Linked DNA regions of Ilumatobacter coccineus YM16-304. The protein of the gene in region 2 interacts with the protein of the main gene of each other region in a pairwise test. Links are inferred from orthologs where the notes say so. Each region holds a gene or a part of one and is shown on either strand. Other genes may lie near its edges.

Region 1 (6,348 bases), 350 kb from region 2 along the record:
GTTCTTCGCTGCCGAGTCGACGCTCGACCTGCTCGAAGAAGAACTCATCGGTCTCGAACGCGAAGAAGAGGTGTTGCAGGAAGAAGTCACGGCACTGCGCCGTGAAGTCGAGTCCGTCGCCCTGTCGCGTTTCGTTGCGAGCGGAACCAGCGGCATCCCGCTGCTCACCGAGGTGAGCGCGCCGCAAGACCAGATCCAGGCCGAGGTGTTCGTCGACGTGCTGACCAACACCGGCGCCGACGTGATCGACCAGTTCGACGCTGCCGAGAAGGCGCTGGTCGGATTGCAGGACCAGGTGGTCGAGCGGCGTGCCGACGTCGAGGCCCAACGTGAAGAACACGCTCGCCTGCGCGACGCTGCGAACGACGAAGTGGTCCGGTTGCGCGAGATCGAAGAAGAACGACTCGAAGACGAAGCCGTGCAGAAGGCACTCGCCGCGCAGTTGGCGAAGGAACGGGCACGCATCGTCGAAGAGGCCCGCCTCGAAGCGGAAGCCGCCGCCCGGGCACAGCCGAATCCGGGTCTCGTCGTGCCACCCACGACGGTGCCTCCCACCACCACGGTGCCCGCCGACGGAGACGACGCTGCGGCATCGGGCCCGGCCGGCGACGACACCGACGGCACCACCACCGACGACGCTCCCGTCGACACGACCCCCGAGACGACGTCTCCGCCCGTGTCGACGCTGCCCGAGAACTCGGGCGCATCGGGCGGCGAGAGCGGCGGACGAACCGGTGTGGGCGGAGCGGGCAGCAGCCCGACCCCGGTCATCGTCGGAAGCGGTGACGGTGGGATGTACATCGACGCGATCGTGTGTCCGATCCTCGGCTCGGCGTTCGCCGACACCTGGGGCGCACCTCGCTCGGGCGGTCGACGCCACGTCGGCGTCGACATGATCGCTCCTCGCGGCGTGCCGATCTACGCCGTCGTGTCCGGCTACGTCACGTTCAAGGCCAACCGTCTCGGCGGCAACGCCGCATCGCTCGTCGGTGACAACGGCAACCGCTACTACTACGGCCACATGGACAGCTACAACGGCGTGAGCCGACGGGTGACACAGGGCGAGATCATCGCCTACAACGGCGACACCGGAAACGCGAAGTACTCCACGCCGCACCTGCACTTCGAACTGCGACCCGGGGGCGGCGTCAACGTCAACCCGTACCCGTCAGTTCTCGCCGCGGGCTGCTGATCTGCGACGATCGGGGTGATGAGCACCGGTGACCTCGATGACACGATCGCTGAGTTCGCCGCCACGCTGTCGGCATCGCTCGATGGCGCAACCATCGATCGGCTGACCCGGCTGTCGGGTGGCGCTTCCCGTGAGACCTGGCGGTTCTCGGCCGACGGCACCGATCTGATCGCTCAACGCCAACGCCCCGGCGACATCCGCGAGATGCTCCACGAGGCGGCCGTCGTTCGCGCCGCCGGCGACGCTGGTGTGCCGGTGCCGAAGCTGCTCCACGCCGAGCGACAAGACGACGGTGCGGCGTTCATGATCCTCGAAGCGATCGACGGCGAGACCATCGCCCGCAAGATCCAGCGCGACGACGAGTACCGCGACGCGCGACAGGTCTTTGCTCGGCAGTGCGGCTCCGCACTCGCCAGAATCCACGCGATCGACCACGCCACGCTCGACGGGCTCGAACCGGTCGATCCGATCGCGTTCTACACCGACGTCATCGACGAACTCGGCCAGCCGCACCCCGTGCTCGAACTCGTGCGTCGATGGCTCATCGACCATCGGCCCGAGACGTCGACGCAGTGTCTCGTTCACGGCGACTTCCGGCTCGGCAACATCATCGTCGGCTCCGAAGGGCTGCGTGCCGTGATCGACTGGGAACTCGCGCACCTCGGCGATCCGATGGAGGATCTCGGTTGGCTCTGTGTCAAGGCGTGGCGCTTCGGTGGGGCCCCGCCCGTCGCCGGACTCGGTGAGTACGACGAGCTCTTCGACGCCTATCAGGCTGCGAGCGGCATCGAGATCGACCCGGACGTCGTGCGGTGGTGGGAAGTCCTCGGCACCTGGAAGTGGGGAATCATGTGCATCTCGCAAGCATCAGCGCACCTCAACGGCGCCGTCAGGAGCCACGAGCTGGCTGCCATCGGCCGTCGGGTGTGCGAGAACGAACACGACCTCTTCCTCGCACTGGAGGGCCGCTGGTGACCGACCCCGTGAATCCCCACGACGTACCGACCGCGGCGCAACTCGTCGAGTCGGTCCGCGAATGGCTCGAGCGCGACGTGTCGCCGGCCACCGACGGCCGCCTGCGTTTCCACACGCGCGTGGCGGTCAACGTCTTGGCGATGGTCGAACGCGAGCTCGAACTCGGCGACTCGCACGCGCAGGCCCACGGCGCCCGGCTCGAACAGCTGGGCATGGCCGACGACGCCGAACTGGCGGCCGCCATCCGCAACGGCGACCTCGACGATCGCCTCGACGAAGTCCGCGGGCTCCTCGCCGCCACGGTCGCCGACAAGCTGGCCGTCGCCAACCCGAAGTACCTCGCCTGAGCGGCGGGCTGGCTCAGCGCTTCCGGGCTCCCTCAGCGCTTTTTCGACAGGGTGACCGGCTGGCCGGCGGCGAGCTGGCCGCACGCCGCATCGATGTCGGTGCCGCGGTTCTGGCGGACGGTGGCGTTCGCGCCGAGCTTCTCGAGCAGATCTCGGAACGCGTACACCTTCTTCAGCGGCGTGCCCTTGGTGGGGTAGCCCGGCGTGGGGTTGAGCGGGATGAGGTTGACGTGCGCGCTCGGGCGGAGCTTGCGGCAGAGTTCGGCGAGCTCCTCGGCGTCGGAGTCGCGATCGTTGACGCCGTCGATCATCGCCCACTCGAAACTCACGCGGCGGTTCTTCACGTCGAGATAGTCGGCGCACGCGTCGAGGAGATCGTCGATCGGGTACCGCTTGTTGATCGGCACCAGCTCGTTGCGGAGGGTGTCGTTGGCCGCGTGCAGTGACACGGCGAGATTGACCGGAAGCGGGAGGTCGCGCATCGCTCGGATCCCCGGCACGAGCCCGACGGTCGAGATCGTGATGTGTCGAGCAGACAGGCCGATGTCGCCGTGGATCCGTTCGGTCGCCGACCACACCCGTTCGAGATTGGCCATCGGCTCGCCCATGCCCATGAACACGATGTTGCTGACGCGCCGGTTCGACTCGGCGGCACGCTGAGACGCACGCACGACCTGCTCGACGATCTCGCCGACGGTGAGGTGACGGGTGAACCCGGCCTGGCCGGTGGCACAGAAGCCACACGCCATCGCGCAGCCGGCCTGGCTGCTCACGCACACCGTCGCTCGATCGGGGTACAGCATCAGCACGGTCTCGACCCGGCTGCCGCCGTCGAGTTCCCACAGGAACTTGACCGTGTCGCCCTTGTCGTTGACCGATTCGGTGACCTTGGTGAGCGCGGTCGGCAACTCGCTGTCGAGACGCGCTCGCAGCTTCTTGGGCAGGTTGGTGATGTCGACCGGGTCGGCGAGCTGCTCGTACAGGCCCGACCACAGCTGGTCGAGGCGGTAGCGCGGTTCGCCGTCGAGCACCTCGCCGAAGGCCTCGCGATCGAGGTCGTACAGCGTGGTGGTCATGAGCCGATCGAATCGGCGATGTCGACGTAGTCGTCGATGCGTCCGCGCACGACGTCGAGCGAGGCCGTCCAGAAGGCCTCGTCGGTCACGTCGAGGCCGAACGCCTCGCCGAGCTGCTCCGCGGTGTCCATGCCCGCACGGGAGAGAAGGGTGTCGTACCCGCTGCGGAACCGCTCGGGGTCCTCCTGGTACTTGGCGAACAGGCCGAGCCCGAACAGCAGGCCGTACGTGTAGGGCCAGTTGTAGAAGTGCGAGCCGTAGTAGTGCGGCTTGAGCAACCACATGTACGGATGGGCCGTCGACTGGTCGAGCCCGGCGCCGTAGGCATCGGCTTGTGCCTCGGTCATCATCTCGCACATCTCGGCGGCACTGAGCGTGCGGCGTTGGCGGCGAGCGAACAGCTCGGTCTCGAACGTGAAACGGGAGCGGATGTCGACCACGACCTGGTTGGTGCCCTGCAGGTCGATGTCGAGCAGCGCCAACCGTTCGGAGCGGTGTTCGTCGCCTTCGAGGCGAGCGAGACCGGCCTCGACGACGAGCGTTTCGCAGAAGATCGACGCGGTCTCGGCGAGTGCCATCGGCAGCCGTCGCTGGAGCGACGTGCGATCGGCGAGCGTCGTGTTGTGGTAGGCGTGACCGAGTTCGTGCGCCGTGGTCTGCGCCGATTCGGCCGAGCCCGACCAGTTGAGCAGCACGAGCGAGCGATCGCCGACGAACGGCATGCAGAACGCTCCGCCGGTCTTGCCGTCGCGAGGGGCGGCATCGATCCACTGCTCGTCGATGGCGCGATCGACGAGTCCGCCGAGCGTCGGGCTGAACCCGGTGAACGCGTTGCGCACCACGTCGATGCCGTCGTCCCACGACATCGCCCCCGAGCTCACCGGCGCCGGCGCGACGAGATCCCACCAGGGGAGCGTGCCGCTCTCGTGCTGGTGGAGCCGGGCCTTGGTCTGCATCCAGCGATGGAAATCGGGCAGCGACGCGGTGACGGCGGCCTGCATGGCGTCGAACGTCGCCCGGCTCACGCTGTTGGCGAACAGCGACGCGTCGAGCGGTGACGACCAGTTGCGGCGACGGTTGACCGCGTTCGCCTCGCCCTTGATGGCGTTCATCGCGGCCGCCACGGGTACCTCGACGGTCGGCCAGGCGACTTGCTCGGCGTCGTACGCGGCCTTGCGGACGGCGGGGTCGGCGTGCGTGCCGAGGCCGCGCACGGCCGGCATCGGCAGGCGCTCCGGGCCGTCGGGCAGTTCGACCTCGGCCGACAGTTGCGACGTCACTTCCTGCTGCAGGCGACCCCACGCTCCGGCGCCGGTGTTGGAGAGTTCGGCGTAGAGGTTCTCCTCGGCCTCCGACATCTGATGCGTCGATCGCTCGACGAGTCGGCTGAGCGGCCCTTCGTGGTCGGCGGCCTGTTCGCTGACGGCGACGAGCGCGTCGAGATCGAACGAGCTGACCCAGTCGGAGAGCCGAGCCATGAGCGGGCGGAGCTTCGATTCGACCGGGTCGAGTTCGCTCATGGTCGCCTGTGCGACCTGATCGCGGGAGTTGGTCGACACCGAGGCGTAGATGTAGGCGCCGAGGATGTCGAGGTCGGCCGACACGCGGTTGAACTCGGAGATGACGATGTCGGCGGTCTCGCCGGTCGCTTCGGTCACCTCGCCGTCGACCGCACGGATGCCGTGCTCGTCGAACAACGAGACGAGACGGTCGACGTCGGCGCCGGCGCGCTCCTTCGCGTCGAGGAACGATCGTGACTCGAAGCTCTCGTGGACGTCGGCGACGCTCCAGCGGGGGAGTGCCTCGTTGTCGGCGGTGGTGTTGCTCATCGGTGTGGTCTTTCTGATCGAAGTGAGGCGGGAGTGTGCGTCGAGGGTCGTCGGGCGGGACGGCTCAGCAGTTGCCGACGCGGTCGGGCGCGTCGCCGGTGCCGGCGTCGACGGTGGTGCTGAATGCGGCATTGGTGGAGTGGACGGTGAAGCCGAGCTTCTCGTACATGGCGACGGCTCCGGCGTTGTCGGCGTCGACGTAGAGGAGCGCGGTACCGATGCCGACGTCGGCGAGGTGGTCGAGTCCGGCGAGGGTCATCTCGGAGCCGAGACCGAGGCCGTGGAAGTCGGGGTCGACGGCGATCACGTAGATCTCTCCGAGTCGACCGTCACCGGCGTCGCTCGTCGAGGTCGCCGGATCGGGTTGGTGGACCTTCGTCCAACAGAATCCGGCGAGTCGCCCGTCGCGTTCGTGCATCCGGAATCCGTCGGGGTCGAACCAGGCTTCCTGCTGCCGCAGGCGCAGCGTGTCGATCGTCCACCCACCCTGCTCGGAGTGGTCGGCGAAGGCCCGGTTGTTGACCGAGAGCCAGGCCTCGTCGTCGGCGCCGGGCACGAACGAACGGGTGTCGATCGTGGCGTGTCGCTCGGTGGGCAGGCTGCGCCGCATCTGATAGAGCGTGCGCCCTTGCACCATGCCCGCCTCGGCGGCGAGCGCACGATGCGTGGCGGTCGGTTCGTACACCCACCAGTTGACCTCGCCGCCGCCTTCTCGGCGGACGACGTCGAGGGCCGCGTCCATCAGTTCGGGGCCGATGGTGCGCATGTCGTAGCGGTGATGCGGATGGACCACGAGTTCGAACGCCAGCGAGTCGTTGCCGCTCGAGATCTGCGCGTAGGCGACCGGATGCTCGTGGCCGGGCTCCCAGGCGACGAGTCCGGTGAATCCGTCCTGACCACCGCCGACGAGATCGAGGTACAGGTGATCG
Region 2 (6,312 bases):
CGGCGTGCTGCTCCCCGTGCTCGCTCGACGCACCGTCAAGGCCGGCCTGACCGGCTTCGAATGGGCCGTCGGCGTGCCGGGCTCCGTCGGTGGGGCCGTCAAGATGAACGCAGGCGGTCACGGCTCCGACATCTCGGCGTCGCTCATCGACGTGACCGTCGCCGACCTCGCAGCCGCGGGCGACGCGCCCGACGCCGGACTGCGCCTCGACACGATCGCCGCCGCCGACATCGGACTGCGGTTCCGGGGGAGTGCGCTACCGGCGACGTCCGTCGTCGTCTCGGCGAGGCTGCAACTCGCCACGGGCGCCGATCCGGAGGCGGGAGACCGCGAACTCAGCGAGATCGTCGCCTGGCGGCGCGCCAATCAGCCCGGTGGGCAGAACGCCGGCTCGGTGTTCGTCAACCCGGTCCCCGGCGAGGTCAGCGCCGGCGCGCTCATCGACGAGATCGGACTCCGCGGACACCGCATCGGGTCGGCGAGCGTCTCCGACAAGCACGCCAACTTCATCCAGGCCGATGTCGACGGCAGCGCGAACGACGTCGTCGACCTCATGAAGTTCGTGCGTCAGCGGGTGCTCGACGAAACGGGCTACGCGCTGCGCAGCGAGATCAAACTCATCGGATTCGAGGAACCATGGGACTGATTCGACGCCGCAAGAAGAACCAGCCAGAACCGGATCGTTTCGGCGACGACGGCTTCGGTGACGGCGACGTCCGCATCATCGGGCCGGCATCGTCGTCGGCCGACGAGACCGGCGAGTTGGTCTCCGACGTCGAGCTCGACGGGACGCCCGGAGGCTCGGTTCTCGACGAACTGTCGATGGCGTTCGACGACGTCGACGACCCCGAGGTCGACGTGCTCACCAGCAGGGTTCCGGTGACCGGGGCGCACCAGCGTGGGGCACCTGCGACCGAATCGATCGACGTCGTCAGTGCCGGCGAACCAGAACCCGAGCCACGGAGCAAGCGATCGAAACGCAAGGGCGCCGAGTCGAGCGACGATGAGCCCGCTCGAGACGCCGCGACGATCTCGATCGGCGGCGACGACGATCTCCCCGACGCCGTGTATCTCGACGAGGCCATCGGTCTGGGTGGCGACGGCACGGTGTTCATCGACGACGACGGCCGCGGCGACGCGATCATGCCGCAAGACGCCACCGGGCCCGGCATCGAACCCCGACTCCGCCAGCGGCGGATCGGCGTGCGGCGCGCCGAGGGGCGCCGACGACTCAAGTGGGTCGCCATCATCGGCGTCGTGCTCGTCCTGCTCATCGGTGTCCTCGCCGTGCTCGGGTCGGGGCTGTTTTCGGTCGACGACGTCACCGTGTCGGGCCAGCGCTATGCCGACGACGCCGTGGTGCAAGAGGTCATCGACGATCTCGTCGGTACCCCGACGCTGCTCGTCGACACGGCCGCCGCCGAGCGGCGCCTCGAAGAGATCGCGTGGGTCGAGTCGGCGCGGGTCCGTACCGATTTCCCCAGCTCAGCGTCCATCGAACTGCGTGAACGCGTGCCGCTGGCGACCATTCGCGGGGCCGACGAGCGCTACCGCATCCTCGACCGCGAAGGGCGCGTCCTCGCGATCGAAACCGGTCAACCGGTCGCCCCGGTGCTGATCTCCGGGCCCGGCACGCTCGACCTCGAGGTGGGGCAGTTCGCCGACGTCGGGTACGCCGCGGCGTCGACACTCGTGACCAAGCTGACCCCCGAGGTCCGATCACGGCTCGTGTCGATCAGCGCCACGCCCGACGGCTCCGACATTCGCCTGATCCTGCGCAACGAACTGATCAACGGCGACCCGGCACCCGACATCGAAGTGCGGCTCGGCGCAGCGATCGGCGACAACGAACAGTTCGAACGACTGGTCCGCCTCGAGCGTGTTCTCGACGACATCGACGGCGGCGGAACGACCATCATCGACGTCTCGACCGACGAGGCGACCGAACGCTGACCTGCTCGGATCGCGCAGACGGCCGTGCTGCGGCGCTAGCGTCCCTCAACGGTGCTGGCAGACCTGCCAGAATGCGCCAAGACATGTCGTCCATCGCGGACGACGTCAGATCGAGAACTCCATGTACACACCACCGAAACAAATGAGCTGGGAGACCTACTGATGGTCGGCACGCCACAGAATTACCTCGCCGTGATCAAGGTCGTCGGCGTCGGCGGCGGCGGCGTCAACGCCGTCAATCGCATGATCGACGCTGGCCTGAAGGGCGTCGAGTTCATCGCCGTCAACACCGATGCCCAGGCGCTGCTCATGAGTGACGCCGACGTCAAGCTCGACATCGGCCGGGATCTCACGCGAGGCCTCGGCGCCGGCAGCGACCCGGAAGTCGGTCGTGAAGCCGCCGAATCGCACCGCGACGAGATCGAAGAGATGGTGCGTGGCGCCGACATGGTGTTCATCACCGCCGGTGAAGGCGGCGGTACCGGCACCGGTGCCGCTCCGGTCATCGCCGAGATCTCTCGTGAAGCCGGCGCCCTGACCATCGGTGTCGTCACCCGCCCGTTCTCGTTCGAAGGACGCCGCCGCTCGGTCCAGGCCGACAACGGTGTGCAGCGCCTGAAGGAGAAGGTCGACACGCTGATCGTCATCCCGAACGATCGACTCCTCACCGTCGCCAACGACAAGACGAGCGTGCTCAATGCGTTCAAGATGGCCGACGAAGTCCTCCTGCAGGGTGTGTCGGGCATCACCGGCCTCATCACCACGCCGGGACTCATCAACACCGACTTCGCCGACGTCAAGGCGGTCCTCGCCGACGCCGGTACCGCCCTCATGGGCATCGGCCAGGCCAGCGGCGACGAGCGCGCTGTGTCGGCTGCCAAGGCGGCCATCTCGAGCCCGCTGCTCGAATCGGCCATCGACGGCGCCCGCGGCGTGCTGCTCAACATCACCGGCCCGTCGAGCATGGGTCTGTTCGAGATGAACGCTGCTGCCGAGATCATCCACGGCGTGGCCCACCAAGACGCGCTCATCATCTTCGGTACGGTCGTCGACGACGAGATGGGCGACGAAGTCCGCGTCACGGTCATCTCGGCCGGGTTCGACCGCGTCGACGGCACCGGGTACACCCCGGCTGCATCGTCGTCGTCGGAGCCCGCTCCCGACCAGCCGCGCACGACCCCGACGCGCATCACCGAACTCTTCGGCGATTCCGACGAGCCCGATCCGCTGGCTGACGATGACGACGACGATTTCGACGTCCCGTCGTTCCTCAAGTAGCGGACCGTCCGCAACCGGTCGATCTCGGCCGGTCGAGCACCGAGCGCACGCCGTCGCGTGCTGACCCTGCTCGATCGTCGCGTCGCCGGACGGCGTTTCGTCGTCGCGGCGAGTGAACGAAGCGACGGCGACGTCCATCCGCACCACGTGGCGCCCGACGTACTCGCCGACCGCCAGCGGTCGATCACCGGCCGTCGATGGTCGATGGTCGACCAGTGCCACGGCACCGCGGTGCACCGCATCGACGCCGAGCGCGAGATCCCGACACACGCCGAGTCCGGTGAAGACGAACTGGTCGTGGCCGACGTGCAGCGAGCCGACGCGCCGGGAACGCACGTCGCCATGTGGGCCGCCGACTGTGCGGTCGTCGTCCTCGCCGGTTCGTCCGGCAACCTCGTCGCGGTGCACGCCGGGTGGCGTGGCCTGGCAGACGGCGCGATCGACGTCGCCTGTGACGAACTCGGTGACACCGCCATCGCTGCGGTGCTCGGCCCGACGATCCATCCGTGCTGCTACGGGTTCGGCGGTGACGACCTCGCCCGCGTCGCCGAGGCGGTCGGCGCCGAACCCTCCGCCATCACAGGAACCACCACGAGCGGCCGCCGCGCGCTCGATGTCCCGCTGGCCGTGCGAACCGCCCTCGCCCGCCGTGGCGTCGAACTCCATGCCGTCGGTCCGTGTACCGGTTGCGACGATCGCTGGTTCTCGCATCGCGTCCGACGCGACCGGGGCCGACATGCCACGATCGGGTGGATGGACGCCGAGCACGATCACGACGAACCGGCGAGGGCACATGGGGTCTGACGCTCCTCGACCCGCCCTCACCGTCGACGTCGTGGTCGAACGACTGGCGGCGCTCGACGAGCGCATCGACAGCGTGTCGAGAGCTCGCGAGCAGCCCATCACGGTCACCGCGGTCACCAAGGGCTTCGCCGCCGACGTGATCCGGGTCGCCGCCGACGCCGGCTTCTCCGCGGTGGGGGAGAACTACGCACAGGAGTTGCTCGGCAAGGTCGACACGCTCGACGCACTGGGTGAGCGGCGACCCACCGTCGAGTTCATCGGTCGGCTGCAGTCGAACAAGGTCCGCCAACTCGTCGACGTCGTCGACCTGTGGGCGAGCGTCGACCGGCCGTCGCTCGTCGCCGAGATCGCCAAGCGAGCGCCGGGCGCTCGCATCCTGGTCCAGGTCAACTCGACGGGGGAAGACGGCAAGGGTGGTTGTGCGCTCGGCGACACCGCTGCACTGGTCGAACGCGCCCGGGAGGCCGGCCTCGACGTGGCCGGGTTGATGACCGTCGGTCCGACCGGCGAGCCGCCCGAGGCCGCCCGCCCCGGTTTCGAGGCGGTACGGCGACTCGTCGACGAGCTCGGCCTCGAGGTGTGCTCGATGGGGATGAGCGGCGACATCGAGGTCGCCGTCGCCGCCGGATCGACCAATGTTCGCGTCGGGACCGCCCTGTTCGGCAGCCGGGCATGATGCTCGTGGTCCGCTGTTCGACGGTCGCTGCGAGTGCCGCCGAGCCGACCCGGCGACGTCGACGCGGCACGCACGCGTGTTCGAAGTTCCTTGCGCAGCGCAGCAATGCCGCTCGTGTCCACCGAATTGCCACTGTGTCGGGCTAAAGTCCGGGCGCTCAGGAGGAAGAAATGTCACTCTGGAAACGGACCATGGACTACCTCGGTCTCGGTCCCGACGATGCGTACGACGACTACGACGGATACGACGAGCCGGAACCCCCGGCTCGACAGCAGCGCGCCCAGCGCGACGTCGAACCCGCCGATCAGCGCGCCCCTCGCGGGAACCGTGGCGGGTGGGAGCCCGAGGGTGAGCCGACGGTGCGCACCGTTGCTCCTCGACCGAGCTTCCCCTCCAAAGACTTCGACGCATCGGCGGCGGCCCGGCGGCCGTCGATGCAGCAACCGCACCAGTCTCCCGGACGTGGTGCCGACGACAGCGGCGTGCACATCCGCCCGAGCCAACCCGAACAACCCGCTCCGCAACCGCAGCTTCGCAGCATCCCAGGAGGATCCATGGAGCCCCACACCGTTCGCCCCCGCCGCTTCGACCAGGCGCAGGAAGTGGCCGACGCCTTCAAGAACGGCATGCCGGTCATCATGAATCTCGAAGGCACCGAACGCGATGTCGCACGCCGACTGATCGACTTCGCGAGCGGCATCTGTTACGCGCTCGATGGCACGATGGAGAAGGTGGCGACCGGCGTCTACCTGCTCAAGCCGCCGGCACGACCGCAGCGCTACGACGAATACGACGACTGACGAACACGACGACTGACTTCCCTCGGGAAAGAACGTAGAGGATCACCATGGACATCAGCCCACAACGAGTGCGCACCGCTGAGTTCAAGACCGTCAAGAAAGGTCTCGACCCCGACGAAGTGCGGGCGTTCCTCGAGGAGGTCGCCGCCGAGCTCGAACGAGCGCAGAACCAGTCGACGGCGATGGAAGCCCGCGCCCGGGCCGCGGTCGCTCGACTCCAGGAGATCTCCGAGGCGACGCCGGCAGCACCCGCCGACGGTGCCGTCGAGCCTGCGCCCGCCGTGGCCGCAGTGCCCGAGCCCGCCGCCGACGTCGTTCCCTCGGTCGACCAGGCCGAGACGATCAGCCGCACGCTGTTGCTCGCTCAGCGCACGGCCGACACCGCCATTGCCGAAGCAGAGGCCGAAGCAGCCCGTCTGCGGACCGAAGCCGAAGCCGAGGCCACGAAGACCATCGCGAGCGCGCAGGAGATCAGCGAACGCCTGTCGACCGAAGCCCGCGAAGAAGCGCGCAAGCAGGGCGAGGCCGAGCGGATCCAGGTCGAGAGCGAAGTCAATGCGCTGCTCGCCCGTCGTGACTTCCTCGAATCCGACGTCGACCACCTGCAGACGTTCCTCGTCGACGAGCGCAACCGGCTCCGCGAGGCCGCCAACGACATCCTCGAACTCGTCGAGCGCGTGCCGGCCGGCCTCGGAGAAGTGCGCCGACCGTTGCTGTCGGCCTCCGACGACGACGAACTCATCGCCGCGACGTCGGCCACCAGTGCCGGCGCCGCACCCGAGTCTGCGGCTGCCGAGCCCG

What was found.
Region 1: the proteins of ftsZ (region 2) and rlmN interact in binary tests that used the Escherichia coli proteins (3 or more experiments, as listed by UniProt). The link is inferred for Ilumatobacter coccineus YM16-304 from one-to-one orthologs.

Annotation. Positions count from the first base shown.
Region 1 is NC_020520.1:2,515,925-2,522,272, forward strand. The notes cover bases 1,569-4,568. They hold rlmN (23S rRNA (adenine(2503)-C(2))-methyltransferase RlmN), read right to left. Parts: upstream 3,591-4,568; coding sequence 2,547-3,590; downstream 1,569-2,546. Other genes in these bases: YM304_RS11295 (phosphotransferase family protein), read left to right, coding at 1,569-2,167; YM304_RS11300 (DUF6285 domain-containing protein), read left to right, coding at 2,164-2,514; YM304_RS11310 (M3 family oligoendopeptidase), read right to left, coding at 3,587-4,568. In the rest of the region: YM304_RS22465 (peptidoglycan DD-metalloendopeptidase family protein), read left to right, coding at 1-1,192; more of YM304_RS11295, read left to right, coding at 1,211-1,568; more of YM304_RS11310, read right to left, coding at 4,569-5,419; mshD (mycothiol synthase), read right to left, coding at 5,484-6,348.
Region 2 is NC_020520.1:2,162,498-2,168,809, forward strand. Bases 1,210-4,173 are described here. They hold ftsZ (cell division protein FtsZ), read left to right. Parts: upstream 1,210-2,115; coding sequence 2,116-3,231; downstream 3,232-4,173. Other genes in these bases: YM304_RS09745 (cell division protein FtsQ/DivIB), read left to right, coding at 1,210-1,953; YM304_RS09755 (polyphenol oxidase family protein), read left to right, coding at 3,289-4,035; YM304_RS09760 (YggS family pyridoxal phosphate-dependent enzyme), read left to right, coding at 4,067-4,173. Outside these bases: murB (UDP-N-acetylmuramate dehydrogenase), read left to right, coding at 1-646; more of YM304_RS09745, read left to right, coding at 637-1,209; more of YM304_RS09760, read left to right, coding at 4,174-4,711; YM304_RS22355 (cell division protein SepF), read left to right, coding at 4,882-5,511; YM304_RS09770 (DivIVA domain-containing protein), read left to right, coding at 5,559-6,312. UniProt on the Escherichia coli protein: Essential cell division protein that forms a contractile ring structure (Z ring) at the future cell division site. The regulation of the ring assembly controls the timing and the location of cell division.